DNA from 2 places in the Streptomyces sp. NPDC058295 genome. Region 2 is predicted to be linked to the other one. Evidence: riboswitches for the same ligand, from Rfam matches in the RefSeq annotation. Region 2 holds a riboswitch; the other holds the start of a gene.
What was found. Region 2 has a riboswitch for ZMP and ZTP ahead of ACFVYS_RS24905 (glycine hydroxymethyltransferase). Riboswitches for the same ligand answer to the same signal wherever they lie in the genome.
Positions count from the first base shown of each region.

Region 1: linked by a shared signal. The riboswitch ahead of ACFVYS_RS32400 (bifunctional 5,10-methylenetetrahydrofolate dehydrogenase/5,10-methenyltetrahydrofolate cyclohydrolase) and the one ahead of ACFVYS_RS24905 (glycine hydroxymethyltransferase) in region 2 are both predicted to bind ZMP and ZTP.

Region 1 covers NZ_JBHVYO010000038.1:46,118-52,124, reverse strand. Annotated here, with positions in the region: gene ACFVYS_RS32415 (PPOX class F420-dependent oxidoreductase) at 1-22, shown strand, start outside; gene ACFVYS_RS32410 (Uma2 family endonuclease) at 424-990, opposite strand; gene ACFVYS_RS32405 (GNAT family N-acetyltransferase) at 1,657-2,154, shown strand; ZMP/ZTP riboswitch at 2,453-2,538, shown strand; gene ACFVYS_RS32400 (bifunctional 5,10-methylenetetrahydrofolate dehydrogenase/5,10-methenyltetrahydrofolate cyclohydrolase) at 2,561-3,427, shown strand; gene ACFVYS_RS32395 (MFS transporter) at 3,781-4,995, shown strand; gene rpmG (50S ribosomal protein L33) at 5,232-5,396, shown strand; gene ACFVYS_RS32385 (type B 50S ribosomal protein L31) at 5,450-5,710, shown strand; gene ykgO (type B 50S ribosomal protein L36) at 5,746-5,868, shown strand.
Region 2 covers NZ_JBHVYO010000024.1:19,673-25,679, reverse strand. Annotated here, with positions in the region: gene ACFVYS_RS24925 (DUF3050 domain-containing protein) at 1-614, shown strand, start outside; gene ACFVYS_RS24920 (hypothetical protein) at 595-1,473, opposite strand; gene ACFVYS_RS24915 (hypothetical protein) at 1,603-2,043, shown strand; gene ACFVYS_RS24910 (glutathionylspermidine synthase family protein) at 2,076-3,263, shown strand; ZMP/ZTP riboswitch at 3,385-3,475, shown strand; gene ACFVYS_RS24905 (glycine hydroxymethyltransferase) at 3,516-4,964, shown strand; gene trpS (tryptophan--tRNA ligase) at 5,044-6,007, shown strand, end outside.

The DNA of each region.
Region 1 (6,007 bases), on a different contig from region 2:
CAGCTGGGGCCTCGAGGAATAGCCGCAAGGCCGTGAAGTTACGGGTCGGGCGGGGGCTGTCCAGCAGGTCGTGGGCAGCGAAGGCCGCTGGCGACCTCGCCGCACCACGGGCGGGTCGATCTTCGCCACCTCGGTCTTGTCCAGTGGCATGCGTGTGGCACGCCCCGGACACGACGAAGGGCCGGCTCTGGGAGGAAACCCTCCTGATCCGGCCCTTTTCCTGTGCCCTGGCAGAACGGCCTGCGACACCCGCTTCCAGGGCGGGACCGGGTCTTTGCCGGGGGGCGCCCGGCGCTGCACGCGGTGCTGTTTCCCCTGGTCGGAACCGTACGGCGAGCCACTTGATACGGCTCCTGCCGCCCTGTGCCGGGCCGTCTGCTCACGCATCGCTCACACGCTGCCGACTGCTGGGCAGCGCCTGGGTCAGACCTGGCCGAGGTCGATCTCCACCGGGAAGGGGGCTGCTGCCTTGAGGACGCCGGTGAACACGTCTCCGTTCCGGTAGGTCTTCGTCGCGGGGTCGAGAACGTAGGTGTACACGAGAGGAACGCCTGTCGCGGTCTGCTCGATCCGCCAGTAGAAGGCGATGCCTGCCTTGGCGTACTGGTCGACCTTCACGATCCGGTCGGTGGTCTCCGAGCCCGGCGACACCACCTCCGCGACCAGCAGCACGTGTTCAGGGCGGGTGGGGGTGACATCGATCGTGTCTGCGCGGTACACGACGACGTCCGGGCGGCGATTGGTGAGCGGGACGTCCTGAAGCCGGACGTCGAAGTCCGTGTCGGCATTCCACTCCGGGCCCGCGGCGGCATCCAGGGCGTTCGCCAGAATCCGGGCCAGTCGGTTGTGCCGCTTGGACGCACTCGGACTCACGACGACCATCCCGTCCACGACCTCAATGCCGGTGCACTGCTCCTCGGACCAGGAGTCGTACTCCTCGGCCGTGATCTGCTCATGCATCCACGCCGGGGCCATCATCTCGGCCGTCATGAAGCACCTCCCGGACACTGTGCGGCGGGCCTGATCCCGCTGGATTCAGCGTACTGTCTGCCGTCCGTCCGGCGCGCTGATCTCACTCGCACCCTCTTCCTGTCGGACACCCCGACCAGCGGGCCCATGACGGGTCAGGAACCGGCAGAATGGGATCGGCCTCGGGGGAGCGGAACAGGGAAGTTCCCCATGCTCTGGGACACGTATCGGATACCGTTCCTGCCCATGTTCTGCCGTAGGGCCAACTCGCGCTTCTTGCAGTGGAATTGAGCAGAGGTGCACTTCGATCCGCGGTCCGTGGGGATGATGCGGCCGTCTTCCCGGTGGCCCAGCCGGCTGCCGTGTCGAGGACGTCGAAGACCAGGTCGACGCGGTGGCGGTCGGCCATCGATTGACATCCTCCTTCAGAGGGGGAGGGCGTCAAGGGGCAGCCCGCATCGTCATACGCGCCTGCCCAAGTATCAGGCCGCCCGGGGCCCGCGCATCGACCGGACCAGCTACAAGGCCATCACCGGCATCGAATCCCGGCGCCCCAGCTCCTTGACAGCGCAGCCCAGCCACAAACTTCACCGCCCTGGAACCTGGCCAGCCGGACCTTCCTCCCTGTTCTGTGCGGGCACCGGCCCCCACGTCGGACGCCGGGTACAGGCCGTGGATGCTGGTGCAATGACCGATCCACGCGAGGCAGTCATCGTTCACCGGCCGGGCCAACGCCTCCCGGCGGACCGGCTGGCCGAGCTGCTGGCGGCCTACCACCTGCGGACCGAGGCCGAGAAGGGCAGCGCCGTCACGGACGCCGACAAGCTGCCGGACCGCTATCGGGCAGAGATCTCCGACCCGCGGGCCGCGTTCGCCGACGACACCGTGCTGATGGCCCTGAGCGGTGACACGGCCGCGGGCTGCCTCGTGCTGACCGCCCCCGCCGGCGGACGCTCAGAGATCAAAAGACTCTGGACGGACCCGGCGTTCCGCAGCCGGGGTGTCGCGTCCGCCCTGATCGGTGCCGCGCTTGCGCACGCCGCGGAGAACGGCGTCGGCACGCTGCGCCTGTCGGTGTGGACATGGCGTACGAGCGCCATCGCCCTGTACGAGCGGTTCGGCTTCACCGTCGCCCCCTCATGGGAAACACGCGACCAGCTGCTCTGCATGGAGCGCAGCGTGTAAGCGGCCGCCTCATCCGCCTCAGTCGCACGCTGCCGCGGCTCGCGCATGCTGTACGGACGGGGCGGGAATGCCGCCGCGGCGGCGGGTGTTGTGCGGGACGTGGTTGTGAAGGGGACAGTGTCCCCGGGCCTCACCTATTGCCTGCGGGGACGATCGTCCGGCTGAAGCCCCGCAGAGCCTTTCGCCGCGCAGGCGACCGCCCCTTCACGACCACGCTCTTTCGTTCCCGGCCCCGGCAAGTCGCCTCCTGGCACCGGACATTGAGCGGTGTGAGCATGCTCCACGTCTACTACAGTGCGCTGTGGGCCGTGACTGGCGCTGAGGTGGAGCACCACCGGGGAGCGGTCTGACGAGACGTCGTTGCCGTGCGCCTGGGCGAGTGGTCGGCCACCCCCGGAGGGCAACCATGTCCGCGATTCAGACGGCCCAGCTCATGGACGGCACCGGTCTTGCCGGACGCATCGTCGAAGAGGCTGCCGCCAGGGCGGCAGAGATCTCACAGCACACCGGGACCAGTCCCTGCCTGGCGACGGTGCTGGTGGGGGAGGACCCCGCGTCGGTCACCTACGTCCGTATGAAGCGGGCGCGGTGCGCGAAGGCGGGTATCCGGTCCCGGCACATCGCTCTGCCCGCCGCCACCACGACCGCCGAGCTGATCGGCACCCTCGCCGGCCTGTCCGACGATCCGGACGTGCACGGCATCCTGCTCCAGCATCCCTGCGGCCCGCACATCGACGAGCGAGCCGCGTTCGAGGCCATCGCCCCGCACAAGGACGTCGACGGGGTCACGGCACATTCCTTTGCCGCCATGAGCTTCGCGCTGCCGGGCTTCGTGTCCTGCACCCCGGGCGGCATCATGCGGCTGCTGGAGGCCTACGACGTCGACCTCACCGGCCGGCGCGCCGTCGTGGTGGGCCGCAGCGCGATCCTCGGCAAGCCGGTGGGGATGCTCCTGCTCGCCCGGGACGCGACGGTGACCTACTGCCACTCCCGCACGGCGGACCTGCCGGACATCGTCCGGGAGGCGGATGTCGTGGTGGCGGCCGTGGGACGGCCCCGGCTGATCCGGGGTGAGGACATCAAGCCCGGCGCGGTGGTGATCGACGCCGGCTACAACCCGGGCAACGTGGGCGACGTGGACTTCGACACCGCCCTCACCCGAGCCCGCCTGATCACGCCGGTGCCCGGCGGCGTCGGCCCGATGACCATCGCCGTCCTGCTCGCACAGACCGTCGACGCCGCCGCGCACCAACTCGGAGTCCCGCACCGCTGACCCTCCCTCGGGCACGCACCCCCGTCCGCTCTCCCGCCCTTGGCCAAAGCCGCCGGATCTGCCTCCGCGAGGTTGCCCGGCCGGACGGCACCGCAGACGCAGCCGCCCGCAGACCGTCCCTGCACCGCATGACCGGCCCCCGGAGCCGGTGTGAGGCAGGCCATAATTTCTGTCGGCCGATCTTGGAATGCGTGGGCATGGGCCACCGCTGCACTGCTTGTGGGCCTTCCCTGCCCTGGGGGGCGCACCGGGCAACGGTGGCCGGCGCGAATGGCCACAGGAGCAGGACCCCTCGTGGTCCCGCCTGCTCCGCCACGATCCGGACCGCCGCCCGCGAAAGGTACTTCCGCTCCATGCCACTGGCCCTGCTGGCCCTTGCCCTCGTCGCGTTCGGTATCGGTACGACCGAGTTCGCCACGATGGGGCTGCTGCCCCAGATCGCCGACGGGGTCGGCGTGTCCGTGCCGCACGCCGGCAACATCGTCTCCGCCTACGCGCTCGGCGTCGTCGTCGGCGCCCCGCTGCTGACGGGTATCGGCGCGCGCATCGCCCACAAGCGGCTCCTGCTCCTGCTGTCGGCCCTGTTCGTGATCGGCAACGTCGCGTCCGCCCTCGCACCCGGCTTCGGCCTGCTGTTCGCCGCACGCTTCCTGGCGGGCCTGCCCCACGGGGCGCTGTTCGGCGTGGGCGCCGTCGTGGCCTCCCGGCTGGTCGCTCCCGAACGCGCCGGGCGGGCCGTGTCGAGGATGTTCCTCGGACTGACCATCGCCAACATCATCGGCGTCCCGGCCGGCACGGCTCTCGGGCAGCAACTGGGCTGGCGCTACGCCTACTGCGCCGTCGCCGTCATCGGCCTCGTCGCGCTGGCCGCGCTGGCCGCCTTCGTCCCCCACCAGCCGCGCAGCAACCAGGCCGGCATCCGGCACGAACTGCGCGCCATGGGCAACCGACAGGTCGTCCTGGGCCTGGCCACCGCCGTCGTGGGATTCGGCGGCTTCTTCGCCGTCTACAGCTACCTGGTGCCGATCCTGACCCACCTGACGGGCCTCTCCGAATCCTCGACCACCTGGGTCCTCGCGCTCTACGGCGCCGGAATGACGCTGGGCACGCTCGTCGCGGGCCCGCTGACCGACCGTGCGCTGCGCCCGACGCTGTACGGAGGGCTCGCCCTGCTCGGCGCGTCGCTCGTGACGTTCTACTTCACGGTTCACAGCACCGTTCCCGCCCTGGTGACGCTCGCCTTCATGGGCGCGATGGGCGCCCTGGTCACCACGCCCGTGCAGATGCTGCTCATGGCCAAGGCGAAGAACGCCCCGACGATGGCGGCGGCCTCCAACCACTCCGCGTTCAACCTGGCCAACGCCGGCGGCGCCTGGCTCGGCGGCCTGGCCATCTCGGCCGGCTGGGGCTGGGGCTCGCCCGCCCTGGTCGGCGCGGCCCTGGCCGCCGCCGGCCTCGCCCTCGCCTTCTTCGCAGGCCTCACCGACCGCGGGAACGGCCCCTCCGAACTGATCACGTCATCGGCGGCCGAGACCCCGGCACAGGCCCGACAGATCCCGACAGCCTGACCACGCGTGCACGCCGGCGCGGTGCCGGGCCGGCTCACGGGCGGCCCGGTCGGGTCGCGGCCGCTTGGCCCGCTGAGGCCGGCCCGGCGCAAGCCGGCAGGCAGCTGTGCTGAATGAAGTGCCTGCGGCACCGGAGCTGCGGGCCGGCCGGGAATGAGGCGGCCGGAGAGGTTGTTGCACAGCATGAACCTGACATGCTCCGGTCAATCCGGGGGTGTGGGTGAAAGGAGGACCTCATGGCACGCAACAGCACGCGTTCCCTCGTCACGCTGAAGTCGACGGCGGGGACCGGCGTCACCTACGTGACGCGCAAGAACCGCAGCAACGACCCCGACCGGCTCGTCCTGCGCAAGTACGACCCGCTCGCCGGGAAGCACACCGCCTTCCGCGAGGAACGCTGAACCACGCCTGCGCCCCGGGCAGACAGCCATACAGCCATAAGGAAGGAAACCCCATGAGGCCCCGCATCCATCCCGAATCCCGGCAGGTCGCCTTCCGCGACCGCGCCGCGAACGCCCTCTTCCTCACCCGCTCCACCGCCACCTCGGCCCGCACGATCGAGTGGGAGGACGGCAACACCTACCCGCTGATCGACGTCGACATCTCATCGGCGAGTCACCCCTTCTACACCGGGACCTCGAGGGTCGTGGACACCGCCGGGCGGGTGGAGCGGTTCGAGCGCCGCTACGGCCGCACAGCCCCGGCCCGGCCCTGACCGCGGGCCGTCATCCGAACAGGAGGAAGCAGACCATGAAGGTACGCAAGTCCCTGCGTTCGCTGAAGTCCAGACCGGGGGCCCAGGTGGTCCGCCGCCGCGGCGTGGTCTTCGTCGTCAACAAGAAGAACCCCCGCTTCAAGGCCCGCCAGGGCTGACAGCACCCGTCGGGCCGGCCGGGCCGCACGCCGCAGCCGGACCTACCGCGCCCGGGAGCTGCGTCCCGCGTGCCCCCGAACCGAGCCGAGCCTAGCCGGGACGGGAGCCCGCCCGTCCGGTGAAGGGGACGGGAATGCC
Region 2 (6,007 bases):
TCATGTCCCTGCTCAAGTCGCTCCAGCGCGACCTCACCTGCGTCGACGTCCCCTGGGTGCCGCGCGGCTCGGAGGTGAGCCGGCGGCTCATCAACGACATCGTCCTCGTCGAGGAGAGCGACGAGCTGAACGGCGGCTTCACCAGCCACTTCGAGCTGTACCGCGCGGGCATGGACGAGGCGGGCGCCGCCACCCCCCGGATCGACACCTTCGTCGCGCTGATCGGCGAGGGCCACGACGTGCCGTCGGCGCTGCGGGTCGCCCAGGTCCCCGCCCCCGCCGCCGAGTTCGTGCGCACGACCTTCCGGATCATCGCCGACCGGCCGCTGCACTGCCGGGCCGCCGCCTTCGCCTTCTCCCGGGAGGACCTCATCCCGGACATGTTCGACCAGGTGATCAAGAAGGAGGGCACCGACCGGTTCCCGCTCTTCCGCGACTACCTGGCCCGCCACATCGAGGTGGACGGCGAGGAGCACACGCCCATGGCCATGCAGATGGTCGCCGACCTGTGCGGCACGGACGACACGCGCTGGCAGGAGGCCGTCGAGACGGCCACCCTCGCGCTGGAGGCGAGGATCCGCCTGTGGGACGGCATCACGGAGGCGATGGCCTGACCGGCGGCTCCGGTGCCGGCTCCGGTGCCGACCCCGCGGGCGGTGCCGTTTCGGGCGCCTCGCCGAACCGGGCCAGCGCCAGCGCCCCCGCCACGGCGACCGCGAAACCGAGCACGGCCAGCCAGCCGAGCCCCTCCCGGGTGCGGTCGCCCAGCCACACCACCCCCACCAGCGCGGGGCCGATCGTCTCGCCGATCACTATCCCGGCCGTGGCCGTCGTCACCGACCCCCGCTGGAGAGCCGTCGTCAGCAGCAGGAACGCGGCACCGCCCCCCAGCAGCAGGGCGTACAGCGCCGGGTCGGTGAGCAGCTCCGCCGGGTCGAGCGAGTCGATCAGCCGCACCGCCACCTCCACCACCCCGAACCCGAAACCGGCCCCGAGACCCAGCACCAGCGCCCGTCCACGCCCGGTCAGCCGCCGTCCGGCCAGTCCCAGCAGCAGCACCCCGCCCGCCGCGCCGAGCATCACCCACGGCAGCGCCTGCGGTCCGCTCTCCTCACCCTCCGTCCCCGCCGCCAGACCCAGCATCGCCAGCCCCGCGCACACCACCCCCACCGCCGCCCACTCGGTCCGGCTCAGCCGTACCCGCAGCAGTCGCGCCGCGACCACCGCCGTCACCGCCAGGCTCGACGCGAGGGCCGCCCCCACGGCGTAGATCGGCACCGAGCGCAACGCGGCGATCTGGAACAGGAAACCCAGCCCGTCCAGCGCGAGCCCCGCCAGATACCGCCACTCCCGCACCGCCCGCAGCAGCAGTGCCGCGTCCCCGCCGCTCCCGCCGGCGGCCGCCCGCGCCGCCATCGCCTGCAACACCGTCGCCGTACCGAAGCAGACCGCCGCGCCGAGGGCGCACACCATTCCGAAGAGCACGAAAGGACTGTAGGGGAAAGGCTGGTGGGCGGGCCGCCTTCGGTCGCTCTCGGCACGGTGTCTAGGCTGACGGCCGGAAATCGTCGTAGCGGCGATGCGAAAACGGGGAGACGGAACATGGCGGACGCGCGTCGCAGACTTCGTTCGGGCACGGTCGTACTCGGCGGCATGGGAGTGCTCGCGGCGGCCCTGTCCGCCTGCTCCTCCGACCCCGACAAGCGGTGCGTCGACCGCGACAGCTACAACCTCACCAAGGGCTACAAGGTCGTCGCCGACAAGAACTGCAAGTCCACCCGGTCCGGCAAGGTCGGCAAGTCCGCCACGGCCTCCACCGACGCCGCCTGGTACTACGGCGGCGACAAGAAGGGCTCCTGGGTCGACGGCGGCTCCTTCACCAAGCCGGGCAAGGGGTCCAGCGGCTCGACCGGCTCGAGCAGCAGTAGCAGCGGAGGCAGTAGCAGCGGAGGCAGCAGCAGTGGCGGCGGAGTCGACCGGAACGGGTTCGGCAGCGACAGCGACAGCGGCAGCGGTGTCGGCAAGGGCAGCTCCGGCGGCTGAGCGCCCGAGCGGCTGAACAGGACACCGGCACCGTGCGACGTCACAGCATCGAACCCCGCCCCGACTGGCAGCGGACCGTCGAGGACCAGGGTCTCGTCTACCCCCTCACCCGCCACCCCGACGGCCGACTGCGCCCCTACTGGGACGAGAGCGCGTACTACGTCTTCACCCTCGACGAGGTCGAGGCGCTGGAGGAGACCGTCGAGGAACTGCACACCATGTGCCTGGCGGCCGCCGCCCACCTCGTCGAGACCGACCGGCTCGCCGACCTCGGCATCACCGACCCGCGGATCGCGGCGGCGGTCACCGAGGCCTGGCACCGGCGCGACGAACTCCCGTCCGTCTACGGCCGTTTCGACCTCCGTTACGACGGCACGGGACCGGCGAAGCTCCTGGAGTACAACGCCGACACCCCCACCTCGCTCGTGGAGGCGGCCTCCCCCCAGTGGTTCTGGATGGAGGAACGATTCCCCGGCGCCGACCAGTGGAACTCCCTCCACGAACGCCTGGTCGCCGCCTGGAAGAAGCAGGCCCCCCTGCTCCCGCCCGGCAGCCCGCTCTACTTCGCGCACTCCTCGGAGGACGAGCTGGGCGAGGACCTCATGACGGTCGCCTACCTCAAGGAGACCGCCGAGCAGGCCGGCCTGGACACCGACTGGATCTCCATGGAGGAGATCGGCTGGGACCCGCTGTCCGGCCGCTTCGTCGACCGTCAACTGCGCTTCATCCGCAGCTGCTTCAAGCTCTACCCCTGGGAGTGGCTGACCACCGACCGCTTCGCGGGCCATGTCCTCGACACCCTCGACAACGGCGGCGGCACCGGCACCACCCTGTGGATCGAACCGGCCTGGAAGATGCTCCTCAGCAACAAGGCCCTGCTGGCCGTCCTGTGGGAGCTGTACCCAGGACACCCCAACCTCCTCCCCGCCTACCTCGACGGCCCCCGTGAACTGGCGGCCACCACCGGCTATGTCGCCAAGCCGCTGCTGGGCCGCGAGGGCGCCGGGGTCACCCTGCACGCACCGGGCGGCGATCCCGCCCCGCGCACCGACGAAGCCTGCTGCTACCAGCAGTTGGCGGCCCTCCCCACGTTCGACGGCAACCACGTCGTCCTCGGCGCGTGGACCGTCGAGGGCGAGTCGGCCGGCCTCGGCATCCGTGAGTCCTCCGGCCCGGTCACGGACGAGTACGCCCGCTTCCTGCCGCACGTGATCCTTTAGACCCGGCGACCCCGGTCCGACAGCTGCTCCAGAGCGGCTGGAGGCGTGCTCCTGCGCGGGTCCGACGTCGCTCGCATGGTGGACGCCGGACCTTGGGATTCGGGCGTGACCGGTAGGCTGGCGAGCGGGCCGTGACTGGCGCGCTGGGATGGGACGGACCATCGGGGAGCGGCCTGTGAGCGACAAGAGTGCCGTGCGCCTGGGCCAGACCGAGAACCGTGACCGCACGCCACGCCCCCGGAGGCCGACGACATGTCCGAGCAGTCCCTCTCCACCGAGTCCATCGCCTTCCGTGCCGCACTCGACGTGATCCGCGCCGTCGAGCCGCGCGTCGCCGACGCCATCGGCCAGGAGGTCCACGACCAGCGCGAGATGCTCAAGCTGATCGCCTCGGAGAACTACGCCTCCCCGGCCACCCTCCTCGCGATGGGCAACTGGTTCAGCGACAAGTACGCCGAGGGCACCATCGGCCGCCGCTTCTACGCCGGCTGCCGCAACGTGGACACCGTCGAGGCGCTGGCCGCCGAGCACGCCCGCGAGCTCTTCGGCGCCCGCCACGCGTACGTCCAGCCGCACTCCGGCATCGACGCCAACCTCGTCGCCTTCTGGTCCGTCCTCGCCGACCGTGTGGAGGTCCCGGCCCTCGCGAAGGCGGGCGTCCGCCAGGTCAACGACCTCTCCGAGGCCGACTGGGCCGAGCTGCGCCAGGCCTTCGGCAACCAGCGGATGCTCGGCATGTCCCTGGACGCCGGCGGCCACCTCACCCACGGCTTCCGCCCCAACATCTCCGGCAAGATGTTCGACCAGCGCTCCTACGGCACGGACCCGGCCACCGGCCTGATCGACTACGAGGCGCTGCGTGCCTCGGCCCGCGACTTCAAGCCGCTGATCATCGTCGCGGGCTACTCCGCGTACCCCCGGCTGGTGAACTTCCGGATCATGCGCGAGATCGCCGACGAGGTCGGCGCGACGCTCATGGTCGACATGGCGCACTTCGCCGGCCTGGTCGCGGGCAAGGTGCTGACCGGCGACTTCGACCCGGTCCCGCACGCCCAGATCGTGACCACCACCACCCACAAGTCCCTGCGCGGCCCCCGCGGCGGCATGGTCCTGTGCGACGACTCCCTCAAGGACCAGGTCGACCGCGGCTGCCCGATGGTCCTCGGCGGCCCGCTCCCGCACGTCATGGCCGCCAAGGCCGTCGCCCTGGCCGAGGCCCGTCAGCCCTCGTTCCAGGACTACGCCCGGCGCATCGTCGACAACTCGCGCGCCCTCGCCGAGGGCCTGACGCGGCGCGGCGCGACCCTGGTCACCGGCGGCACGGACAACCACCTGAACCTGATCGACGTGGCCTCCTCCTACGGGCTCACCGGCCGCCAGGCCGAGGCGGCGCTGCTCGACTCGGGCATCGTCACCAACCGCAACGCCATCCCCGCCGACCCGAACGGCGCCTGGTACACCTCCGGCATCCGCATCGGCACCCCGGCGCTGACGACCCGGGGCCTGGGTACGGCCGAGATGGACGAGGTGGCCTCCCTGATCGACCGGGTCCTGACCACCACCGAGGCGGGCACGACCAAGTCCGGCGCCCCGTCCAAGGCCTCTCACGTGCTCGACGCGAAGGTGGCGGAAGAGATCGCCCAGCGGGCGACCGACCTGGTGGCGGGCTTCCCGCTGTACCCGGAGATCGACCTCGGCTGACCCGGCGGCACCCGGGTGGCCCCGCGGGCCGCCCGGGACCCGTTCCGGGCGGTCTCCGCGCTCTGAGACAATGATGAGCATGGCCTCAGACCGACCCCGCGTGCTCTCCGGAATCCAGCCCACGGCAGGCTCGTTCCACCTCGGCAACTACCTCGGCGCCGTCCGCCAGTGGGTGGCGCTCCAGGAGACCCACGACGCGTTCTACATGGTCGTCGACCTGCACGCGATCACGGTCCCGCAGGACCCGAAGGAGCTCAGCGCGAACACGCGGCTGGCCGCCGCCCAGCTCCTCGCGGCCGGTCTCGACCCTGACCGCTGCACGCTCTTCGTCCAGAGCCACGTCCCCGAGCACGCCCAGCTCGCCTGGGTCATGAACTGCCTCACCGGCTTCGGCGAGGCCAGCCGGATGACCCAGTTCAAGGACAAGTCCGCCAGGCAGGGCGCCGACCGCGCCTCCGTGGGCCTGTTCACCTACCCGATCCTCCAGGTCGCGGACATCCTGCTGTACCAGGCCGACGAGGTGCCGGTCGGTGAGGACCAGCGTCAGCACATCGAGCTGACCCGCGACCTCGCGGAGCGTTTCAACGGCCGCTTCGGCGAGACCTTCACGATCCCGAAGCCGCACATCCTGAAGGAGACGGGCAAGATCTATGACCTTCAGGACCCGTCGATCAAGATGAGCAAGTCGGCGTCCACGCCGAAGGGCCTCATCAACCTGCTCGACGAGCCGAAGGCGACCGCGAAGAAGGTCAGGAGCGCGGTCACGGACACCGACACGGTGGTCCGCTACGACACCGAGAACAAGCCCGGTGTCAGCAACCTGCTCGGCATCTACTCGACGCTGACCGGCACCGGCATCGCCGAGCTGGAGCAGCGGTACGAGGGCAAGCTCTACGGCGCGCTCAAGACGGACCTCGCCGAGGTCGTCGTCGACTTCGTGACGCCGTTCCGGGACCGCACCCAGCAGTACCTGGACGACCCCGAGACGCTCGACTCGATCCTGGCCAAGGGCGCGGAGAAGGCGCGCGCCGTCGCCGCGGAGA